One region of the Paenibacillus sp. FSL H3-0310 genome, then DNA from elsewhere that is predicted to be linked to it. Evidence: riboswitches for the same ligand, from Rfam matches in the RefSeq annotation. Region 1 holds a riboswitch; each other region holds the start of a gene.
The links. A riboswitch is a leader RNA that binds a small molecule or an ion and turns the genes downstream of it on or off. The one in region 1 is predicted to bind cyclic di-GMP.
Positions count from the first base shown of each region.

Region 1 (7,919 bases):
TTGATAAGCTTGAATAGATTTTAGACCATCTTCTTCAGAAAATGTTCCATCTAACTCAATGTTAATAACCTTGTTTGTAGTGTCTGTCTTCAAAACGAAACTTCCCATGCCTAAATCTCTCCCATAGATTGAATTTGTCCAAAACAGTTCGACTGCAATATCCAGCCATGTATATCCATTTAGCTGTTTTATAAAAGTCAAAATTCGACACTATACAGCAAGTAATGGGATATTCCGACTCTATTATAGGCATATTTTTCAAGTGTATGCAATAATAAAGTCGAATTTTGTATATTGTTGTCGAACTGTTGGGTTATTGGATTTCTTCTATGGTTGCAAGCAGGATATTAAAAGCTGTAATGATTCTAGGTGCCCCTATAACGGGTACTAAGTGTAATAGAATACCTTTAAGCTGTTCTACGGTAACTCCAACACGAAGGGCCATGACATAATGAACGCCCAACTGTTCGAATTGACCCATTGAAATTAAAGATGAAATGACTGCGATTTCCTTCCAGTCAGGGGCTATAGTATTACGTTGAAAAATATCGCCATAGGCATTCCCCATAATAAATTCAGCCAAGTCAGGGAAGTGGTCTTTAATTGGAGCTAGTGCTTTTGCGCCATAGTCTCCTGATAGATTCGTGAAGTGGTTGAGACCACTGTTGATATTTTCCTTCATGGTTAGCCTCCTAGTTTAGGTTCAAAGTACGGTGTGCAGTCGGAGGGACTTCATCACGGTCTGTTAGTAGTTCAATAACGGCAACATGGTTTAGAGCTACCGCATCTTTAATTGCAGCTGTGAATTCATCCGCATTCTCACATTTGTAGCCTTTAGCACCTAGAGATTCAGCGAATTTTACGGCGTCCATTGGTACTTCATATAGAGTTCCATCGATACGACCTGTGGTTTTCTCCATACCCTTAAGAGCCATATCTAGTTGCTTATTATTGACCACGATAAAGATGACAGGGATATCTTTGCAGACAGCGGTGTTAATCTCAGCGCCGAGCATCATGAAACAACCATCACCTGTAATGCAGAGGATAGTTTCTTCAGGAGCAGCAACTTTTGCACCAATAGCCATGCCGATCGAATTACCCATGCAAGCAAAATACGCATCAAAAACAAAGCTGCCCGGTTTCTTAACCTTGTACCATTTTGCAGCGTGGAATCCATGACTTCCATCATCAACGAAAATTGAATTATTATAAGGGATCAAATCACTTAAAGTGCTCATTACCGAAGCAAGGGAAAGATTCTTGAGGGTTGGAAGCTCTTCTGAATAATCCGCATCGGCCAAAGCCTCACGTTTGGTGATTGTGTTTGGGTCAATATGATTTAGGCAGTGCACCAAATTATCGCGCAGGTCCCCAGTGACCGGTATCGTTTTGGACAATAGTATTTTTCCGACAAAGGTTGGATCAATATCAAATTGAATTAAAGTTGCTGGATGATTCTCCCGTTTAAGATTACAGATGGTCATATCACTTAAACGTGATCCAAGCACTATAAATAAATCGCTTTTATTCAATAAATCGTCCCCGTGGGTCGAACCGCCAACGCCAATAGGACCATGATAGAGTGGGTGATCCCAGACTATAGCCCCTTTTCCACCTGGAGATGTTACTACAGGAATATTAAAAGTTTCTGCGAGTTGAACAAGCTCTTTATGTGCTCCGGAGCGGTTAATTCCTTTACCCGCAATAATCAAAGGATTCTTAGCAGCTTGAATAGCATCGATGACTCTATCGATATTAGCTTGACTAATTAGAGATTCTCTTTCTGGGATTACTATATTGCATTCTTCCAATACTTCAGTTTGTACATCAAAAGGAATACAAAGATGAACAGGACCCCGTTTGGTCAGGGCCACAGAAATCGCATGATTAAAAATAGTACCAAAGTGATCCCCACGTTCAACCAATTTACTGAACAAGGTGGCAGGTTTGAACATATCAGCTAAATCAGCCAGAAAAGAGGTGGAGTCCTGACATTGAGGAATTCCAAGCTCTGTAATGGATTGGTGGCCGGTAATAAATAGGACAGGTAGGTTGTTAGCTTTCGCATGTGCTGCTGCTGTAAGCAGGTTAGTTCCCCCAGGACCCGAAGTACCAAATGCTACGCCTAGGTTACCCGTTTTCAGCGCATACCCTGCTGCTTCGAATCCGGAGCTTGCTTCATGTCTGCCGGGAATAAATTCAATACCGTAATCCACCATCTTTAGAACTATTGGACAAATGGATTTGCCAATGATCCCAAAAGAATGGGTGACTCCAAGGTTACGTAGTGCTTCCGCCATGTAATCTGCGACTGTCTTCAAAAGAAACACCTCACAAGTTTTTTGATATATATTAGTTATTAATCTACCGAATAGATACGATAGATCAATATACTCAAAAAGTAAAAACCTGTGCTCTATAGTAAGCACAGGTTGGTGGCATAAGGCACCGCTAAGACTGAACAATAGTTCAGCCGTCCTGGTTCCTCTGCAACCTGGCAATCATGGCCTCAAACGAAAAAATGAGGCTGTAGATCCATGGTTTTGCGTCATCCTCTTTCGAGGATTTTGCCAATATTAATTTATAGTTGATAAGAATAATTTTCCTTTACAATATATTCCTCATTAATTTTTGTCAACATAATCCGCTAAAAAAACTCGAAATTTGACGAAAGTCTTGTCCAAGAGATGAAGTTTTGCCTCGCGAAAAAAACTGCCACCTAAGACTCAGCTTAGGTGGCAGTTGATAGTTTTGAACTAGAATTTAAAGATATGAATGGTTTTTTGCAGATTAAATACGGCCTGGGTCATTTTTTCCGTTTCTTCTGCAACAGACTGCAGGGCATTAATCTGTTCATTCATAGCCGCCGATACCTCTTCCGTGCCAGCAGCAGTTTCTTCGGTGATTGCTGAGATATTCTCAATTGCACTGGAAATTTTCAAGGCACTTTCTAGCATAAGATCACTCTCCGCAGAGAATGAAGAGATTTGCTCGGTAATGTACTGCACGCTTTGTACAATTTGTGCGAAAATATGGGCAGATTGAGTGATCATTTCATTCTGAACCTGCACAACCTCTTCATTGATGGCAATATTATCGATGGCTTGTTTAATATCTGACTCAATGCTGCGGACCAAGCCGAATACTTCTTTTGTGGATGCCGTAGATTCTTCAGCAAGCTTGCGAACCTCTTGAGCTACAACGGCAAAACCCCGACCATGCTCTCCGGCACGAGCAGCTTCGATGGAGGCATTCAGTGACAGCAGGTTGGTCTGCTCAGCGATCTCTGTGATGGTCTTGGTGATCATCGTAATCCCGCGGGCATTTTGTGAGAGAGCTTCAATAGTATCAGCCACTTTTTGTGTAGCCTCTATGTTTTTACGCATGCCTTCAGCCTGTGTATCTACGGATTGGCGCCCTTGCTCGACAAGTTCTAAGGTATGTATTGAACGTCTGTTCATTTCTTTGGTGGAGTTCGTATAATTGGATACTTTAGTTTCAATGTCTTTAATGGATTCTGTCATATCAGCGATATCCGTAGATATTTCATTTGCACCAAGAGCGAGCTCAGTAGAAGAAGAGGCTACTTGTGCCATGACAATTTTCAGGTTCTGGTTCTTATCTTCGATTCCGCGGCTTGCATCCATAACTTGACGGGTGATCTGCGATGCATCGGTCAAAATCTTCTTGAGCTTATCAATCATTGTGTTAAAGGAGCGGCTTACGTCACCCATTGAACCATTTTCGTCCGCTCTGCTAGTGAAATCACCCTTCGAAATACTGTGAGATACATTAGCAATATCATCAAAAGATGATGTAAGCGTTCTCTCCACGAAGCGAGCAACAGGTAAAGTCAGACCTGCAAGAACAACTACTAGTATAATTCCTACGAGAAATTGACCTAGAATCATTAACGTAACTAAGACAGGAATAGCAAACAGTGCGGCAACGAGGTAACATCCGGCAACAATTCTTTGTTTTAACGGAAGTTTGTGCATCCAGCTCATTGGTAAAATGTCCCCCTTATTAAATTTTATGTAATGGTGTTATTATAGGGGATTTATAGGTCATTGGTCTATAGAGAAGTGTCATAAATCTTCTTTAAGTAGTAGATATTTAGAATTCATGTCAAAATTCCTCATATATTGTGGAAATTGTTTTAATAGCAGACTTTACCATCCTTACTAGTTCGATAGGAGCTAAAACAATAACTGAAGGAGAGAAAGAGAGTACGATACGACAGGCAGATTCTATAGCATTAAACTCGGCCTCCACGTTCATCCACCCAGTATTAGCAGAGGGTTCTACTAAAGTTATAGTTACATATCTTTCACGTTGTAATTCTTTAAGAATAGACTCATTCACCTTTAAGTTCACTACATATTTTGGCAGTGCTGCTTTAAAAGCTAAAGTCGATTGTTCCCAGTAGCTTTTTAAATCAAAAGCCTCAGGTCTGACAAATGATTCATAAGTTGCGTCAGCTTGTATTAATCTCGACACGCGAAAAGTCCGCATTTCACCCTCGGTTCGTGCCACTACATACCAAACTCCACGTTTTGCGACTAACCCGAGAGGTTCAATGAAACGCTCCTTCATCTCGTCATTCCGTGGGTAAGTGATCTTTACTTTACGGTCTTCCCAAACAGCTTCCTGCAGGACAGATAGGAACGGATATGTCTCGTCGGAAGGGTGCCAGCTGGCACCATCTATATGAATGCGCTGGCTCAGGTAACTGGCTGGATTATTCGGCCTGGATGGGGAAGCAGCCTCCAGCTTAAGCACGGCAGAAGAGAAGTCGTTTTGTATACCCAGATCTTTTAAGATTGAGGAGTCTGCGGACAGCAGCAGAGTAGCAATTTCTGAGGGCTTCATACCCGTTAAGGAGGTCCGGTATCCTTCTGTGAGCATCCAACCCCCTTCGCGTCCCCGTTCGGCAAGAATCGGTATTCCCGCTGTACATAAGGCTTCCATATCTCTAAACACAGTTCGTTCAGACACTTCTAAGGTCTGGGCTAGCTCACGGGACGTCATCTTTCCACGATTTTGCAGCAAAAGTAAGATGGATAACAAACGATCGGCTCTCATTAAGGGAACATTCCTCCTCCTAATAAATGTTAGTTAGTTCTTAATTAATTATTATATTATATATGTCAGTTGATGTCATATTAAAGAATTATACTTATATAAGGTAAGGATTAAATACAGAACATTTAGAGAAAAACAAGTGTAGAAAGGATTGAGAACATGACTTTAAAAGGAAAAGTAGCATTGGTCACCGGAGGCAGCAGAGGTGCTGGTAGAGGAATTGCATTGGAGCTGGCAAGGAAAGGTGCATTCGTTTATATTACGGGCAGAACGACAGAGGCTTCTGGCATAGAGCATAGCAAGCGGAGCATTGATAACGTACTTAGGGAAATAAAAGCGGAGGGAGGGTCCGGCAGCGCCATACGATGTGATCATACAAAAGATCAGGAGACAGAGGCGGTCATTCGCCAGATTGCTTCAGAGCAAGGAAAGCTTGATATTTTAGTCAATAATGTATGGGGCGGCAACGATTTACCTATTGAGCAGAAGTCTTTCTGGGAGCTTCCTACAGCGCATTGGGACAATATGTTTAATGCGGGTGTGAGGGCACAGTTGATAACAAATTATTATGCAATACCATTAATGCGTGAGGCAAAAGCTGGCGGTCTAATCATCCACACAACCTTTTGGGATCATTACAAATATCTTGGAAACTTCTATTATGATCTTTCTAAAAACTCACTTGTCCGCATGGCCTACGGGTTATCGAATGAGCTTAAAGAGGACAACATTGCAGTTATTCCGCTTACTCCGGGCTGGATGAGGACAGAGGCGGTGTTGGAGAGCATGAACACGGATGAGGAGCATTGGCATGAGGTTGAAGAATTGCAGATGACTGAATCCACAACCTATATCGGTAGAGCAGCCGCTGCTCTAGCAGCCGATCCTAAGGTCATGTCTATGACCGGACAACCGCAGCAGGTTGCTAAGCTGGCTGAAAAGTATGGATTTACAGACATCGATGGTCGGACTGTTCCCGCATTCTTAGTCTAAACAGCAAACTTGATCTGTTTGATCCCATATGTGCGTGTGAAGCAGTATAGGACACAGCTGATCTATAATGCAGTATTTTCGTATATTTAGAACGCTATCGGTCCCCAGAGACGCTATTGATAGGCAAAGCACCTGATTTAGCTCTCTTTTTGAGGAATAGTGGCACCAGAGTCCGAAACCCTGCTTCAAAGGCGAAATTATTGCATATAAGGTCATCTGGGTCCGTAACCTCAAGGGCGTACGTAAGCCTCCACGAGGGTACTCAATTCGATATTGTAAATGAAGCCGAAACGGGTCAACGATCAACAACAAAAGCAGCGAAACTCCTATAAGAGGAGGATCGCTGCTCTGTTGTTTGATTTCTATCGTATTGCTTACAGAAGAATGATTTCTTCGGCAGTGTTGATTTCTGGCAGGCCAGCAAGCTTCACAAGCACATGAGTAGGTACAGCTTTATCAACGGTCAGCAGCATGATTGCTTCGCCACCAACGATTTTACGTCCCACTTGCATGGAGGCGATATTGACATCATTTTCGCCCAGCAATGTGCCCACAAGTCCGATAATCCCTGGTTTGTCGTTATGGGATACTACAATTTGATGTCCTTCAGGAGCGATATCAACCGGGAACTTGTTCACTTGAACAATTCTTTCTCCATAACCTTGCAGCAATGTTCCGGCTACGAGACGTTCTTGGTCGTGATCTGTTTTAAGGGTCACGGTAATCAGATTAGTGAAGCCTTTAGTTTTGGAAGCTTTAGTTATTACTACATTAACGTCGCGTGTTTTTGCCAAGTGCATGGAGTTAACGATGTTAACATCCTCAGCGAAGTGGCGGGAGAGCACGCCTTTCACAATATAGCGGGTAAGTGGTTGGGTATCGACATCTGACAGATCACCCGCATACTCAACATGGATTTCACGAATAGCACTATCTGTAATCTGGGTAACAAAGCTGCCCAGCTTCTCACCAAGTGTGAAGTAAGGCTGGAGTTTGTTCATTACGCTTGGAGCAACTGGAGGAATATTTACAGCATTGATGAACGGTTCATTACGCAGAATATGCAGTACTTGTTCCGATACATCGATCGCTACATTCTCCTGAGCTTCAATTGTAGAAGCGCCCAAGTGAGGAGTCACGATAATTTTTGGATGCGACAAGAATGGGTGATCTGCTTGTGGCGGTTCTTTTTCGAATACGTCAAATGCAGCGCCAGCAACAATACCGCTATCAATAGCTTCTACTAACGCCATTTCATCAATTACACCACCACGGGCACAGTTGATGATGCGCATTCCCTTTTTCATCACTTCAAATTGCGGGCGGGAAATCATATGGCGTGTTTCCGGAGTAAGTGGAGTGTGCACAGTAATGAAGTCTGCTCCGCGGACTACATCGTCAACGGAAGCTAATTTTACTTCCAGTTTCTCAGCACGCTCAGCAGTTAAGAAAGGATCAAAAGCAAGGATTTCCATGCCGAAAGCTTTGGCACGTTTTGCCACTTCGCTACCGATTCTGCCCATTCCCAGTACACCTAAAGTTTTGCCGCGAAGTTCTACACCCACGAAGGTTTTTCTATCCCAGGTTCCACCAATTGTTTTTGCGTAAGCTTGTGGAATGTGACGGGCCAAAGCCATCATCATTGCAAAAGCATGCTCACAAGTTGTAATGGTATTTCCATCAGGAGCGTTGATAACAACAACCCCACGTTGAGTAGCAGCTTCCAGCTTGATATTATCTACACCCACACCTGCACGACCAATGACCTTTAAGTTTTTTCCAGCTTCGATAATTTTTTCAGTTACTGTAGTTTGACTGCGGACGAGTAGACCATCATA
Region 1 is NZ_JBBODC010000001.1:1,523,649-1,531,567, forward strand. Features, by position in the region: gene MHH63_RS06780 (hypothetical protein) at 1-201, opposite strand, end outside; gene MHH63_RS06785 (carboxymuconolactone decarboxylase family protein) at 314-682, opposite strand; gene MHH63_RS06790 (thiamine pyrophosphate-binding protein) at 693-2,333, opposite strand; cyclic di-GMP riboswitch class I at 2,489-2,585, opposite strand; gene MHH63_RS06795 (methyl-accepting chemotaxis protein) at 2,760-4,010, opposite strand; gene MHH63_RS06800 (helix-turn-helix transcriptional regulator) at 4,132-5,088, opposite strand; gene MHH63_RS06805 (SDR family NAD(P)-dependent oxidoreductase) at 5,248-6,081, shown strand; gene serA (phosphoglycerate dehydrogenase) at 6,456-7,919, opposite strand, start outside.

Region 2 (7,919 bases), on a different contig from region 1:
CTACCCTTGTGCTTAAAGATCTGCAAGAACAAAAGATTATTGAGATTCAACATCAGCAGATCACCGTGTTAGACCCGGCGTATTTACTGGAGTATACGGATTTCGATTGAGAAGAGCCGTTCCGGGATCTTTTTCAGAGAATCGATTATTAAAGGGGTTATGAATGTGGCTTGTAATCATTGTGTAGTAAGAGAGCTGAATTTTCAAATCAAGGCTCATGGTGAGCTTAATCTTAGGGTTTTACCTGAGGTTATTCATCACTTGAGTAGAAGTAATACGATACATAAGGTGGAAGAAAATGTGATTACAATTAAGGAGGCTGGGGTGCGGGATTTTCTGGATTTCTGTAATGACCATATGGAGTCGGAGCAGGTTGAATTCCGTATAGATGACCAAACATGGAGACCTCTATCCGAATTACCCACTGTACTTGATATGGAGTGGATTGATGAGGTTATCACTAAGGGTCTTGTTACTTGCTACTTCCAACCGATTGTGAACGTAAGGGAAGAGATTTTTGCATACGAGCTCCTATCCAGATTTAAAAAAGAAGACGGATCTCTTATCTATCCTAATGAGATTTTTGCGGCGGCACGGAATCGTGGGCGTTTATATGCTTTAGACCGGTTATGTAGAATGACGGCTGTAAAATATGCTGCACCCTTAAATAAAAAAACGTTTATTAATTTTATCCCAACGTCGATCTACGCTCCAGAGTTCTGCTTAAGATCAACCGTTGAACTGGCCAATCAATTAGGCGTCGATCCTTCTCTTTTTGTCTTTGAAGTTGTTGAGACGGAGAAAGTGGATGATCTCGCTCATTTGAAAGCTATTTTGACATATTACAAGGATCGGGGATTTGAATACGCTTTAGATGATGTTGGTGAGGGCTTCAGCACGATCGAGATGTTATTGGAGCTTAAACCCCATTACATGAAGCTGGATATGAAATATGTTCAGGGTGTGTCCAGCGATCTGAACAAACAGAAAATAGCAAAGCAATTTTTAGAAAAAGCTTTAGAAATCCAATCCGTTCCTTTAGCAGAAGGTGTGGAGTTTAGAGAGGACTTTGAATGGCTTAAGCAGAGTGGTTATCAGTTGTTTCAGGGCTATTTATTTGGAAAGCCTGATCCTATTCCCAAACAGTAATCCTAATGAGTATATATCCGTCCAGAGGATGAGATGAATTTCAGGTCAGAGTCTGAGTACAGCCAACCCCCGGGGTTGTATAATTTAGGTAATTTGAAAAGGGGGACGGGATAAATATGAAATGGCATCAATTTGTAACGCGCTGGGCGGATTCTAGGGGCTTTGATGGACGAGAGATTGATTATCAATGGCCTTCTCCCTCATTTCCGGTCATCAGTATTCGCAGTAATCTAGGGCGATACTCAGGTCAAGCGTATGGCCGTGGAGGTAAACCCCGTGTGAAGACAGCCGTTGGATTAATCGCTATTGGAGATGTAGCTGTTGGCTTGATTTCCATAGGTGCGATAAGCGTGGGCGTATTATCCTTAGGAGCAATATCACTGGGAATGTGGTTAGCGATCGGAGCAATAGCACTTAGCTGGCTTGGCTTCGCAGTGGGAGCGATTGCGATTGCAGGCGTGGCTGTAGGAGCGATCGCAATCGCGGAAAAAGCGTTGGGGGCCATCGCCATAGGGGATACGGCGTTTGGTGCGATAGCGATAGGCAGGATCGCTGGGGGTGCCATAGCTATCGGACAATGGGCATATGGTGTAATCGCAGTTGGCGAACATGGTTTCGGATTAATTCCCGTCACGGGCGATGTGTGGAATTGGTTCCGGGGTTTGTTTGGATCGGAGAGTTAAGTAGACCTACAGTCCTAAAGGATGTCCTTCTCTTCCGGGATAGTCGATAAATAATATCTATCACATAAGAAAAACTAATTGCAATTACCTATACTCATTTCATACCAATTAATCATGCGATCAGATCTAGGCTTATGTTACTCTTTGAATGTATTCGAAACTTCATAGGCAAACCTATGGAAATGTAGGGACGCAAAGCTATAGGGACTAAGGTTATCATAACTATTGTCAGCCAGCTGCCAAAGAGTGCGTAACGCTTTTTGTTAAAATATAAGAAAGTATAAGTTATAAAACTATACTTAATATCTTATATTTCTCGCTTAAACGCTTACCGTCCTTATAAGGACGCCGAAGGCGTTTATGCTTGTTAAGGTTTAATAAAAATTAAGTCTTAATTTTTAGGCGACTTTATACGCAATCAAGCTACTCTTTTGGGGTAGTTTTTTTTGTGCCCATTTTTGGGCACTGGAGAGATTCATATGACATCTGGGGGTAAGAAGAGATGAAGAAAATGATTGCGATCGCTACATCGGCGGCCATGTTGGCCAGTTTTTCGAGTGAGGCAGGTTATGCTTTAGCAAGTGAGGCAAGCAAGGTAAATGTAACAAAAACAGTGGCGCAAAGTAAGGTTAACTTATTAAGCAACGCCTCGGTTATTCCGTTTGAGCTGTACGGCAAGGATGCTCTAAATGCCTATAATGAGGTTTTTAGAATGAATCCAGCAAATATTAAATCCATCACAAATAACGGTGGCAACTACTCAGGCTCGCCTATAGCTAAGGCTATGGATGGGGATATGAGCACGCATTGGGAGACTGGCAAACCGAATAGTTCAACGTTTACGAATGAGGTTGTGTTTGTTTTCAATGAGTCCACTGAATTAAATAGAATGGTATACGCGGCTAGGCAATCCGGTGCGAAAGGTAAAGGTTTTGCTCAAGAATTTGATATCTACGGCTCCACTACCGATGCGGGTGATTTTACGCTCGTGTCTTCTGGAGAATATACAGGCTCAACCGGTGATGTAGTGGAGATTCAGTTCGCACCTACGGCTTTTAAGAGACTTAAATTTGTCTTCAAAAAAGCGAACCAAGATTGGGCGAGTGCGGCTGAGTTTTCTTTTTATAAAGAGGATAGTGTCTCTGCTAAAATGAAAAAATTATTTACAGATGATACCTTGAGCCAAGTTAGTGCTGCCTTTAATACGACAGAGAAATTAACAGCTTTAGAGAATGAAGTGCAGGCACATCCACTGTATGCGCAGTTTAAAGAAGAGATAGAGAATGCAAAGATCCTTTTGAAGAACCATCAGGTAGAGGCAACGGCAGCCAAGGTTTCGAAGCTAAAAGGGTATGGAACAGCCTATGAAAATGCCTATAGCCAAGCTTATAGAATGCCGAATGCAAACGTATCAAAAGTAACGGTGAACGGTGGAAGCTACCCAGGTACGAAGCCTGAATATATGCTGGATGACCAGCCCACTACGCATTGGGAAACGAACAAAAACAATGATGCAAGCTTCACGAATGAAGTCGTGTTTGAACTAGCGCAAGCGGAAGTGCTGGACAGAGTGGCTTTTTTGGCTAGAGATAACCGCAAAGGATTCCCAGAGGCTTTTGAAATCTATGCATCAGAGACGAGTAAAGGAGAGACCTTCCAACTTGTATCTAGCGGAACCGCGATTAGTACCAATGACTTTCTGGAATTTAAATTCGAACCGACGAAGTTTAAAAGATTAAAATTTAAGTTCACAAAAGCTAATATCAACAGACCTTTTGCGGCTGAATTTAGATTTTATACAGAAGATAAAGTAAGCGAAGCTGTAAATGGTATTTTCACAGATGGAACGATGAGTGCGGTTGTGCCTGCTTATAATAGCGTCGAAGCAATCAACGAATTAGAAGAAGCGGCAAAAGTACATCCGCTCTATCCAATCCTGAAAGATTCTTTGGATTTAGCTAAGAGGCTAGTGAATGGTGAAGTTCAAACCGAAGGCACCATCATTGAGGCGGAACAACGTGGAGATATGAAAAAGCATGCGCAGGAAAACCTGAGAATTGGTTTTGGTACGAACAACCAGCCTACAGGTCTCGTTGCAATGCCTGGAGATACGATCAACGTTTATGTGGATGCAGCTTCTAACGATAAGCTACCTTCTTTAGTCTTTTCTCAACAAGAGGCCGCTTGGAATGTTTGGGCTAGAGGTGTGCAATTGCGTCCAGGTAAGAACATTATAACCGTTCCTGAATTTGCTATGAATAGTTATTATGCACATGAAGTGACTAAGGGCGGCACCGTTTATATCGTAAATCCCTATACAGCAGAGGAACAAGGGAAAGCGCCATTGATCCGCTTCGAAGGTTTAGAAAAGATTCCTTTTATGACCAAGACCACGGATCCAGAACAATTCAAAACCTTCTTAATCACATACAAACAAAGACTAGACGAAGATAAAGCGGCTCATCCAAATGTTCAAGATCGTAAACTCATAGATGTGGTAGAACTGGCCAGCGATCATGTTATTTTCACAGGAACGGCGACGGAGGCGTACAACAAATATATTACGCAAGGAAATAACCCGCTGGACACCGTAACTGGGTATGACACCTGGATGAAGAGTATTTTTGCCTTCTATGGCCTGGATGGCAGTAGCGAGATTCATGATGCCAAGCTAATTCGTGAGAATATTCGCTTGATGCAGCCTTATGGTGCGATGTATGCAGCGGGAGATCATACAGGGATCCAACTTGGAACAGTAGGAACCATGTTAGGTGATTTTAACAAAGCTTATCCGGGCTGGGGACTGAATCACGAAATCGGGCATCGCTTGGCTATGGGTGAACGGGAATATGGCGAAGTAACTAATAATATGGTGTCTATGTTTATGTCTGTCGCGGCGAATTCGATAGATAATCGTATACCGTATGAATCAGATATCTATAAATATGTCCTCGAAGAAAACAAAGTGGTTATGAATCAGCAGGGCTTATTTGCACAACTCGGAGCCTATTGGCAGCTGGAGCTGGCACATCCGGGATACTGGACAGAGCTGACCAAGCTATATCGGGAGCGGAAGGTCATCCTTACCAACGGTGACAATTCCAAGCAGCAGTATTTGGTGGAGTTCTCCTCCGAAGTACTGGGATTAGATTTAAGCAGCTATTTTGCCAGACATGGCTTCACTGTGAATCCTGAGACAAAAGCGAAAGTAGCCAAGTATCCGGCACCGCAAAAGTTATGGTATTTAAATAACTCGGTGATTAATTATGAGGGAACTGGAATAGCGGATAAAAATCTGGCCATTAAGGTTAATATCACACCTAACACCACGGCTAGAACGAACACGTTAAGTTTCAGTATAGATAAAGAGCTTAAGCAAGACTTTTTAGGATATGAAGTGTATAGAAATGATGTGTTAGTTGGTTTTACAGGAACTGAGCAATTTGTGGATCAGAATGTAGATGCGAGTATCAACTATACGTACAAGATCGTCGGTTATGATAAAAAGCTGAACCCACTGAAGCCCGTACAGGTTAAAGCCTTTAAGCCAGCCTTGTCTGTTGAAGATCAGCTCACTTTAAAGCTTAATCAAACCTTTGATCCGATGAGCTATGTAAAAGCGGCTAACTATCTAGGAAACGATATTACTGCAGATGTCTCTCTGAAAGCCAATAACGTTGATGTAACGCAAAAAGGCAACTACGAAATTGTATATGAAGTGAAAAGCGAAGGGGTTACGGAAACGAAAACCACACAGGTTACGGTAACGAGCGACTACGCCTATATTTCCGATCTCAATGCCAAGTCAGTCGTTGTAGGCTGGGGTGAATTAAAGAAAGATAAAGCCGTTTCCGGGGGAATCATAACCCTTGTTCGCCAAGGGTTGGCTGCGACGTACGCGAAAGGGATTGGTGTTCATGCCAACTCTGAGGTAGTTTACGATATTGAAGGTAAGGGTTACGACTTCTTTGAAAGCTACATTGGGATTGATCAAGCCATGAAAGGGAAACCTTCCTCGGCTACTTTTGCAGTGTATGTGGATGGAGAACAGAAATTTGAGAGTGATGTTTTCCGGGCAGGAACAGAACATCAATTTGTGAAAATCCCTGTGACTGGCGCAAGAGAGGTGAAGCTGGTTACAACAGATGCTAAGGATGGCAATGCTTCAGACCATACGGTATGGGCGGATGCGAAGTTCTCGAATAATTCAAGCAAACCTACCATTACAGTACCGGAAGAGACAACCTTCGTTAAGCTGAACAGCGAATTTGATGTGTTGAGCGATGTAACAGCTTTTGATACGGAAGATGGTAACTTAATTGGAGCCGTTGAAGTGCATTCAAATGGATTCACATCAAGCAAAACAGGGACTTACAACGTCGAGTTTTCAGTTACAGACTCAGATGGGAACTCCGCTGTGCAGGCCAGAAAGATTGTTGTATACAGCGCTAGTAAATACCTGAGTGATATAGATTGGCAATCGGCAAAAACGGATTATAATGTGGTTCGAAAAGATAAGGCTAGCTCTAACAATCCGATTAAGCTGCTGGTAAATGGCGAGGTCAAAGAGTTCGCTAAGGGCTTAGGAACCCATGCCAGCTCTGAAATCGTGTATAATCTGGCAGGTGCAAACTATGAATATTTTGAAACGTATGTAGGGGTTGATAGAAATATCCCTGAGCAAAGCAACTCCAGTGTAATTTTCAAAATTTTTGCCGACGGGGCAGAGGTTTATAACAGCGGACTGATGAAATTTGGTACAGAAGCCAAGCTTGCGCGGATACCTGTTAAGGATGTAAGTGAATTGAAGCTGGTGTTAGATAATGCAGGTAACGGAAATGCTTCAGATCACGGTGATTTTGCTGATGCGAAGTTTATGATCTTGAACAATACACCAGAGCTTACCATACCTAAATCTGTCTCAACCAAAGTGGGCCAAGCGATTGATATCAGTGAAAGCTATTCGGCAATGGATTCGGAAGACGGTGACTTGACGGCTCAAGTGAAGGTCACAGGCCAAGAGCAAGTTAAATTCAACCGGGCCGGAAAGTATCCAATCACTTACACAGTAACAGATAGTGATGGAAATACGACCACGAAGATTAGAACTATAGCCGTAGTAGACATGACGGACTTTACGTACCTGACGGATTACGACTGGAATTCTACTCAGAACAGCTATACTGCACCTTTGAAGGATAAATCTATTAGTGCAAATACGCTGAGATTAACAGATGAGAACAATCAGGTAGTGTCCTATGAAAGAGGAATTGGAGCGCACTCTAATTCGACGATTGTATACAATCTAAGCGACAAAAACGCGGACTATTTCACTTCCTATGTAGGTGTAGATAGACAAATGTACGGTTCTGTTGGTTCGGTGAGCTTTGAGGTGTTTGTCGATGGAGAGAAGAAATTCGATAGTGGGGTCATGGGTTCGAGAGATCCGCAGAAATTCATCGAATTGGATATTAATGAAGCAAAAGAACTGAAATTAGTCGTCACAGACGGGGGAAATGGCAACGGATCTGACCATGCTGCATGGGGTGGAGCCAAACTACATTTCGCGAATGGAGATCACTTATTCACTAGAGATCTCGAACAGGCGATTGCAGCGGCTAAAGCAATTTCTCTAGAAGGCTTCACACCTGAGAGCATCGCGGCATTTACGTCCAGCCTCTCGATAGCAGAGACAGTGTTGGCTAACTCTTCTGTTACGCAAAGTGAAGTAGACGAAGCTGTAGCAGCGTTGCAACAAGCAACCGAAGGTTTGGTCCAAATAGATCTTACGCAAGTAATTACTGTGGCGGACCCGTATTTAAGTGCTTCGATCAAGACTACATTGGGCGTAACTGGAGAATTAACATTAGGTGATATGTATAACCTTACAACGTTAACTAGCGAAACCAGAAGAGCCGGATCCTTGGAAGGTTTGCAGTACGCGAAGAACCTAGAGACACTTGATATTACTGGAAATGAAATTACAGATTTCTCCCCATTACAAGGATTAACTAAACTAACGAGCTTATTGGCCGACCCACAAATGGTAGAGGTAGGAGAATTTAAGGGACCTGTAGTTGAAGTGGC
Region 2 is NZ_JBBODC010000002.1:1,220,768-1,228,686, forward strand. Features, by position in the region: gene MHH63_RS24890 (Crp/Fnr family transcriptional regulator) at 1-110, shown strand, start outside; gene MHH63_RS24895 (EAL domain-containing protein) at 301-1,149, shown strand; gene MHH63_RS24900 (hypothetical protein) at 1,266-1,832, shown strand; cyclic di-GMP riboswitch class I at 1,990-2,076, shown strand; gene MHH63_RS24905 (NPCBM/NEW2 domain-containing protein) at 2,335-7,919, shown strand, end outside.
Region 2: another riboswitch for cyclic di-GMP. It lies ahead of MHH63_RS24905 (NPCBM/NEW2 domain-containing protein); the one in region 1 lies ahead of MHH63_RS06790 (thiamine pyrophosphate-binding protein).

Region 3 (7,919 bases), on a different contig from region 1:
TGGAATAACGGAGGTCTGGTAGGGATTATTGATCTTTACAAGAGTACGTTATCTTCCTATCCGTATTCTTCAGTGAATGCATTTAATCTGTATGCACTGACTGATCCGATGTGGTCATCCCTTGATCTAACCTGGCTTGGCATTCCATACCGTGTATGGGGCTTCATATTTATTTTAGTGGCTGTAGCTGTTGCGGCATTTTATTCCTTTAAAAAGGATCGCTTGGATCTGACCAAATCCTATTTTATCGGGATGGTGCTTATAGTAGTGGTCTTTGTGCTTGGCACCAAAATGCATGAACGTTATATGTTCCCTGCTCTTATTCTTTGTTTGTTTACTTATATAGAAAGTCGGGACCGCCGCTTTTTATCGCTATTTCTCGGATTCAGCTTAACGCAATACATCAATGTGGCGTACACCTTATCCCACCTGAATGCAGATGTTAGCCCGGGTGCAGACGGAATCGTATTAGTGACTGCTATAGCTAATCTAGCATTGCTGCTTTATATGCTGAATATCGGATACGATGTGTATGTCCGCAAGGGAATAAAACCTCTTCCAGCGCCAATTACACCGGAAGAACAGTATGAAGAAGATTTGAGAGTTGTCGGGCAAATTAAACCGCATCAGAAGGGAGGGCGATTTAACGATGAAGTTTAAGCGTATAGATTGGATATGCATAATAGCTATCACGGCCGTTTACGCAGCGCTTGCTTTATATAATCTTGGCTCTACTAAATCTCCAGAGACCTTATGGGAGCCTGCTGCCAGTGGTGAAAGCTTCTATGTAGATTTGGGGCAGAGTAAACCATTGGAACGGGTCAATATCTTTGGTGGCGTGGGCACGGGTAAGTTCAAGCTGGAATTCAGCGACAATCCTGAGGTCTGGAGCAGTCCGATGGATGTCAGTGAGGATGTCGGGAATGTCTTCATCTGGAAAAGCCAACCCCTGAACGTTACAGCGAGATATGTGAAGTTAACAGTTACCTCTCCAGGGTTCACTTTGAACGAAATGGCCTTTTATGAGCAGGGGGGAGAAAGAATCCCCCTTCCTATTGCCGGTGTGACACCAGATGCTAACGCAGTACCTAAAAGAGGAGCAGCGGCCAATCTTTTTGACGAGCAGGCGCTCATTCCGGAATATTCTAACTTTATGAATAGCACTTATTTTGACGAGATCTATCATGCGCGAACAGCTTATGAATATACACACGGGATAGTGCCTTACGAGAATACGCATCCACCGCTTGGCAAGCTGTTGATTGCCATAGGTATGGAGCTGTTCGGAGTCAATCCATTCGGCTGGCGTATTATCGGAACCTTGTTCGGAGTTGCCATGTTACCTCTTATATATGTAATGGCGCTGCGTTTGTTTAAGAAAAGCAAATACGCCGCCCTCGCGGCAGGATTGTTTGCGCTGGATTTCATGCATTTCACACAGACAAGAATCTCCACGATTGACGTATACGGAGTATTCTTCATTATGTTGATGTTCTATTTTATGCAGCGGTATTACACAATGAATTTCTACAAGCAGCCTTTAAGAAAAACATTAATTCCGTTATTCTGGTCTGGCTTATTCTTCGGAATCGGCGTAGCTTCGAAATGGATTGTGCTCTATGGAGGAGCAGGGCTGGCCATTATGCTGGCTATCTCCCTTTTTGAACGCTACAGAGAATACCAAGCCTCCGGACGCCTGCTGGCAGAGGGGAAGATTAAAGACAAGGAATTGCTGGGCACCTGTCGTGAAGCAGTAGATTCTTTTTGGAAAAAGACTATTATTACGTTGGCTAGTTGTATCGGGTTCTTTGTAATTATTCCAGTAATTATTTATAGCTTATCTTTTGTACCGGGGTTATCTGCATCAGCAGAGGGCTTCACTATAAAAGGTTTGATTGATTCCCAAAAGAATATGTACAACTACCACAGCCAGCTTGTAGCTACACATCCTTTTGCTTCCTCATGGTGGCAATGGCCGTTTATGAAGAGACCGGTCTGGTTCTTTAGCGGCGGTGAAGGTTTGCCGGAAGGTCAGGTCAGCAGTATAGTGACTATGGGGAATCCTCTTATCTGGTGGACGGGTATTTTTGCGATGCTGGCAACGCTGTGGATTACGCTGAAACGTAAAGATAAGAATCTCTACATGATTTGGATTGCCTTCTTCTCGCAATATGTTCCGTGGATGCTTGTCCCAAGAGAAACATTTATTTACCATTATTTTGCTATGGTACCATTTATGATTCTTGGTATTGTATATATAATGAAGTTGCTGGATACTAAATTCCCTGAGGCCCGTTACGTACAGTATGTCTATGTAGCTGTTGCTTTGCTGCTCTTTATCGCTTTCTACCCGGTACTGTCAGGGATGCAGGTCAGTGGAGATTACGTGAAAGATATGCTGCGTTGGTTCCCTACTTGGGTTTTCTAGGATTTAATAAAAATCTATAAAATAAGTTTATGCATGCAGCGTTATTATGAAGTGTAGATGGATGTAACGCTCCAAAAAGCTTGTAGGAGGAATAAAGGTGAAAGCCAGATATAGTGTGATTGTACCCATGTTCAATGAGGAGCAAGTAATTAGCCATACTTATGAACGTTTGAAAAAAGTAATGGACGAGTGCGGCGATACTTATGAGCTGGTCTTCGTCAATGACGGCAGTCGTGATCGTTCCGCCCAGATGATTCGGGAGATCTGTGAACGAGACGAGCATGTCAAGCTGATTGACTTCTCGCGTAATTTCGGACATCAGGTAGCGATTACAGCTGGCATGGACTATGCCGAAGGTCAAGCGGTTGTTGTTATTGACGCTGATCTTCAGGATCCTCCGGAGGTCATTTTGCAAATGATCGAGAAGTGGAAAGAGGGCTACGACGTTGTATATGCGAAACGCCTGAAGCGCCACGGAGAAACGATGTTCAAAAAGGTCACCGCGAAGCTTTTTTACCGCCTGCTCAGCAGTATGACAAGTGTGGATATTCCTACGGATACAGGCGATTTCCGTCTTATTGACCGTAAGGTATGTGATGTCCTGCGGGGACTTAAAGAAAAGAACCGCTATGTCAGAGGTTTGGTGAGCTGGGTTGGCTTCAAGCAGACTATGGTGGAATATGAACGGGAAGAACGTTTTGCCGGAGAAACCAAATATCCGCTGAAGAAAATGATTCGTTTTGCGTTAGATGGCATCACCTCTTTTTCACATAAGCCGCTTAAGATTGCTACGTATATTGGATTCTTCCTTTCATTCTCTAGCTTTCTCTATTTATTTTTCGTCTTGTTTCAAAAGATATTTTTTACCTCCTGGACGGTTCCGGGCTGGGCTTCCATTGTAGGCGTTAATCTGCTCTTTAACGGTATCGTTCTGATGCTGTTGGGTGTGATTGGGGAGTATATCGGACGGATTTATGACGAGTCTAAAGATAGACCGCTATATATTGTTAGTGAGACTAAAGGCTACCAGAACGAAGAACAACTGGACCGCCGGAAGGACCACAATGATGTCAGATAAGAACTTGCGCGCTGCATTCATACAGTTCCTCAAATTTAATGCCGTAGGTTTGCTCAATACGCTTATTGATTTTGTGATTTTTACATTGTTGAATTCACTAGGGATGGTATACGCATTGGCGCAGGTGATCTCCTATAGTGCAGGCACGGCGAATAGCTTTATTTTGAATAAAAAAGTAACCTTTCGTGATCGCAACCGGGGGAATAAAGAAGGCTTCGACCGCGTGCAGCTGGTCAAGTTTATCGTGCTGAATCTGGTAGTGCTCGGAATATCACTGCTGCTAATGCATCTGTTGACAGACAAACTAGGTATTCAAGTCTTGATCTCCAAGGTGCTGGTTACCTTTATCACGGTGATCATCAATTTCTTTGGAAGTCGTAAATGGGTATTTTAAACATTAATTTCAGGCAGAAGGAGTTGCTATGCTTAAAGGCAAGTAGCTGTTTCTGCTTGATTTGTATATAACCATAGAAACAATATACGGAGGTGAATAACATTGCGTAAATTCTCCTATCTACTCATACTGGCTGGGATACTTATCATGTTATATCCGACAGCTAACGAGTGGTACAACGACAGGCAGCAGGAGAAGTTATTAGAAACGGCTGAACTAAGCACTGCCGATAGTACTCCCCAGCCAGATCTAAAGAGCAGGTATGCTGAAGTTACTCAGCTGTTAGCAGAGGAATCGGTTCTGGATGCCCAGGCACAGCCCCAACCCCAAGAGACAGAAAAGCCTGAACCGGAGATTGCAGTCGGTGGCAAAGTAATCGCACTAATTGAAATCGATAAGATTGATTTGAAGCTGCCTGTATTAGAAGGGGCTACAAAAGCTAATATGAAACATGCTGCAGCCCATATGAAAGAAACGGCACCCCTTGGAGAGATCGGGAATGTTGCAATCGCGGCGCATCGGGCTAGAACTACGGGTCGTTTGTTTAACAGATTGAATGAGGTTGTTGTGGGGGATGTTATCACGATAAAGACTAGTGATCAGGTGTTTAACTATGAGGTGTATGATATTTCTGTAGTAGATCCGAGTGACGTCTCCGTTCTTGACGGGAATGACAAGGATAAGATTCTTACCCTGATTACATGTGATCCGCTAGTGAATCCAACGCATCGGCTGATTGTTCATGCCAAATTAACAAAATGAGAATAGTGAATGACAAGAAAACACAAATACCGGGAGATATTTATAAAATAATGGGTAATCTAGTAAATTAGGTCTTGTTCACAACTATAAATATGATAGTATTATACTATGAAAGCTAAACACGATAACGGCAAACCTTCCGAAAGGTAGGGACGCAAAGCTAAAGGGCCTTTTCCCAAAAGGATGGCAGCCAGCTACCGAATGAAGAGGCTTTTTTTGTTTGTTTCAAATGGATTCTATCAATTATATCTAGTAAAGCTAGAACAGATAGAACTTATACGATAACGGCAAACCTATCGAAAGGTAGGGACGCAAAGCTAAAGGGCCTTCCCGAAAGGATGGCAGCCAGCTACCGAAAGGAGTTTTATCCGTGAAAAAGGTTTATTTTATGCTGGTGGCGTTGTTCGTCCTAATGACTTCAGTTCCAGTAAGTACAGCTCAAGCTGCAAGTGCAGATGCCAGCTGGTTGATTACATCCAAAGTGGCTCAAGGTGTGATTGGTATTAACTATGATATTCCGAAAGATAAAAGAATCAAACTCATGATCACCAAAGATAACAGCAGTTATACATATAACTTGTATGCTTCTGGACAAGCTGAGGACTTCCCTTTGCAACAAGGAAATGGGACTTATAAGGTTTCTGTTCTGGAGAACACAACCGGCAATAAATACAAAGCATTATATTCCGAAGTAGTAGACGTAACCATGAGTGACTCGAATTCCGTATATTTGGGCTCCGTACAGAATGTGAAATGGAGTTCTTCTGATAAAGCGATTGTCAAAGCTAAACAATTAGTACAAGGCAAAACAACAGACGAAGAGAAAGTTAAAGCGATCTATAACTATGTAGTTGCGAATGTACAATATGATTACTCTCTTGCTAATAGTGTAACTACTGATTATATTCCAAGCATCGATAAGACATTGACTACTAAAAAAGGAATTTGCTATGATTACGCTTCTCTATTTGCCGCAATGCTGCGGAGTGTAGATGTTCCTGCTAAGTTGGTAATGGGGAATACAAGCTACGTTACGCAATATCATGCCTGGAACGAAGTGTTGCTTAATGGGAAGTGGGTTACCATTGATACTACAGTGGATGCAGGACTTGCAAAGAGTGATAAGAAAACCGATTTAATTAAAGCCTCAAGCAAATATACTGCGGCAAAATACTATTAAGTTCGTCGCTAGAAAGATAACTCTATTAAATAAACAACTAGCTTAATTATTAAGCTAGTTGTTTATTTTTATATTAGGGGTTGCTTTTCTATTAATAGTTGGGGTATTATAGGTAAGCGTTGTTAGACAGCGTACAGGCGATATAGACGAGGCTGATAAAAAGCTTCGAAAAATAAAGCTTGCATTTCTGAAAACAACATGATATAGTATAAGAGTTGCTGCTGAGACATTAAACGGCGCCAACGAGAACTTGATCTTTGAAAACTGAACAACGAGTGAGTAGGAAATCACGTAAGTGAAATCCAAAATTAGAGAATTAATTTTCTCGTCAGATGTTTCAAAATGAGCATATCGCTCTTTTCAATACTAATTGGAGAGTTTGATCCTGGCTCAGGACGAACGCTGGCGGCGTGCCTAATACATGCAAGTCGAGCGGAGTTACTTTGAAAGCTTGCTTTCAAAGTAACTTAGCGGCGGACGGGTGAGTAACACGTAGGCAACCTGCCCTTCAGACTGGGATAACTACCGGAAACGGTAGCTAATACCGGATAATTTCTTTTTTCTCCTGAGAGAAGAATGAAAGACGGAGCAATCTGTCACTGAGGGATGGGCCTGCGGCGCATTAGCTAGTTGGTGGGGTAACGGCCCACCAAGGCGACGATGCGTAGCCGACCTGAGAGGGTGAACGGCCACACTGGGACTGAGACACGGCCCAGACTCCTACGGGAGGCAGCAGTAGGGAATCTTCCGCAATGGGCGAAAGCCTGACGGAGCAACGCCGCGTGAGTGATGAAGGTTTTCGGATCGTAAAGCTCTGTTGCCAGGGAAGAACGTCCGGTAGAGTAACTGCTACCGGAGTGACGGTACCTGAGAAGAAAGCCCCGGCTAACTACGTGCCAGCAGCCGCGGTAATACGTAGGGGGCAAGCGTTGTCCGGAATTATTGGGCGTAAAGCGCGCGCAGGCGGCTATTTAAGTCTGGTGTTTAAACCTTGGGCTCAACCTGAGGTCGCACTGGAAACTGGGTGGCTTGAGTACAGAAGAGGAAAGTGGAATTCCACGTGTAGCGGTGAAATGCGTAGATATGTGGAGGAACACCAGTGGCGAAGGCGACTTTCTGGGCTGTAACTGACGCTGAGGCGCGAAAGCGTGGGGAGCAAACAGGATTAGATACCCTGGTAGTCCACGCCGTAAACGATGAGTGCTAGGTGTTAGGGGTTTCGATACCCTTGGTGCCGAAGTTAACACAGTAAGCACTCCGCCTGGGGAGTACGGTCGCAAGACTGAAACTCAAAGGAATTGACGGGGACCCGCACAAGCAGTGGAGTATGTGGTTTAATTCGAAGCAACGCGAAGAACCTTACCAGGTCTTGACATCCCTCTGAATCTGCTAGAGATAGCAGCGGCCTTCGGGACAGAGGAGACAGGTGGTGCATGGTTGTCGTCAGCTCGTGTCGTGAGATGTTGGGTTAAGTCCCGCAACGAGCGCAACCCTTAACTTTAGTTGCCAGCAAGTAATGTTGGGCACTCTAGAGTGACTGCCGGTGACAAACCGGAGGAAGGTGGGGATGACGTCAAATCATCATGCCCCTTATGACCTGGGCTACACACGTACTACAATGGCCGGTACAACGGGAAGCGAAGCCGCGAGGTGGAGCCAATCCCATCAAAGCCGGTCTCAGTTCGGATTGCAGGCTGCAACTCGCCTGCATGAAGTCGGAATTGCTAGTAATCGCGGATCAGCATGCCGCGGTGAATACGTTCCCGGGTCTTGTACACACCGCCCGTCACACCACGAGAGTTTACAACACCCGAAGTCGGTGGGGTAACCCGCAAGGGAGCCAGCCGCCGAAGGTGGGGTAGATGATTGGGGTGAAGTCGTAACAAGGTAGCCGTATCGGAAGGTGCGGCTGGATCACCTCCTTTCTATGGAGAATCGTTCTCTGCAATGAGAACATTCAAATCGGAAGCTCAGCTTCCAAAACTCAGGTTTAGGCCTGTTACTCACTCGTTGCTCAGTTTTGAGAGTTTAAGCTCTCAGTAAGACTTGATCCTTGAAAACTGGATACCGAAACGAA
Region 3 is NZ_JBBODC010000002.1:330,540-338,458, reverse strand. Features, by position in the region: gene MHH63_RS20970 (glycosyltransferase 87 family protein) at 1-660, shown strand, start outside; gene MHH63_RS20965 (phospholipid carrier-dependent glycosyltransferase) at 650-2,428, shown strand; gene MHH63_RS20960 (glycosyltransferase family 2 protein) at 2,526-3,506, shown strand; gene MHH63_RS20955 (GtrA family protein) at 3,493-3,900, shown strand; gene MHH63_RS20950 (class D sortase) at 4,003-4,662, shown strand; cyclic di-GMP riboswitch class I at 4,782-4,864, shown strand; cyclic di-GMP riboswitch class I at 4,939-5,019, shown strand; gene MHH63_RS20945 (transglutaminase-like domain-containing protein) at 5,033-5,842, shown strand; rRNA gene MHH63_RS20940 (16S ribosomal RNA) at 6,210-7,767, shown strand.
Region 3: another riboswitch for cyclic di-GMP. It lies ahead of MHH63_RS20945 (transglutaminase-like domain-containing protein); the one in region 1 lies ahead of MHH63_RS06790 (thiamine pyrophosphate-binding protein).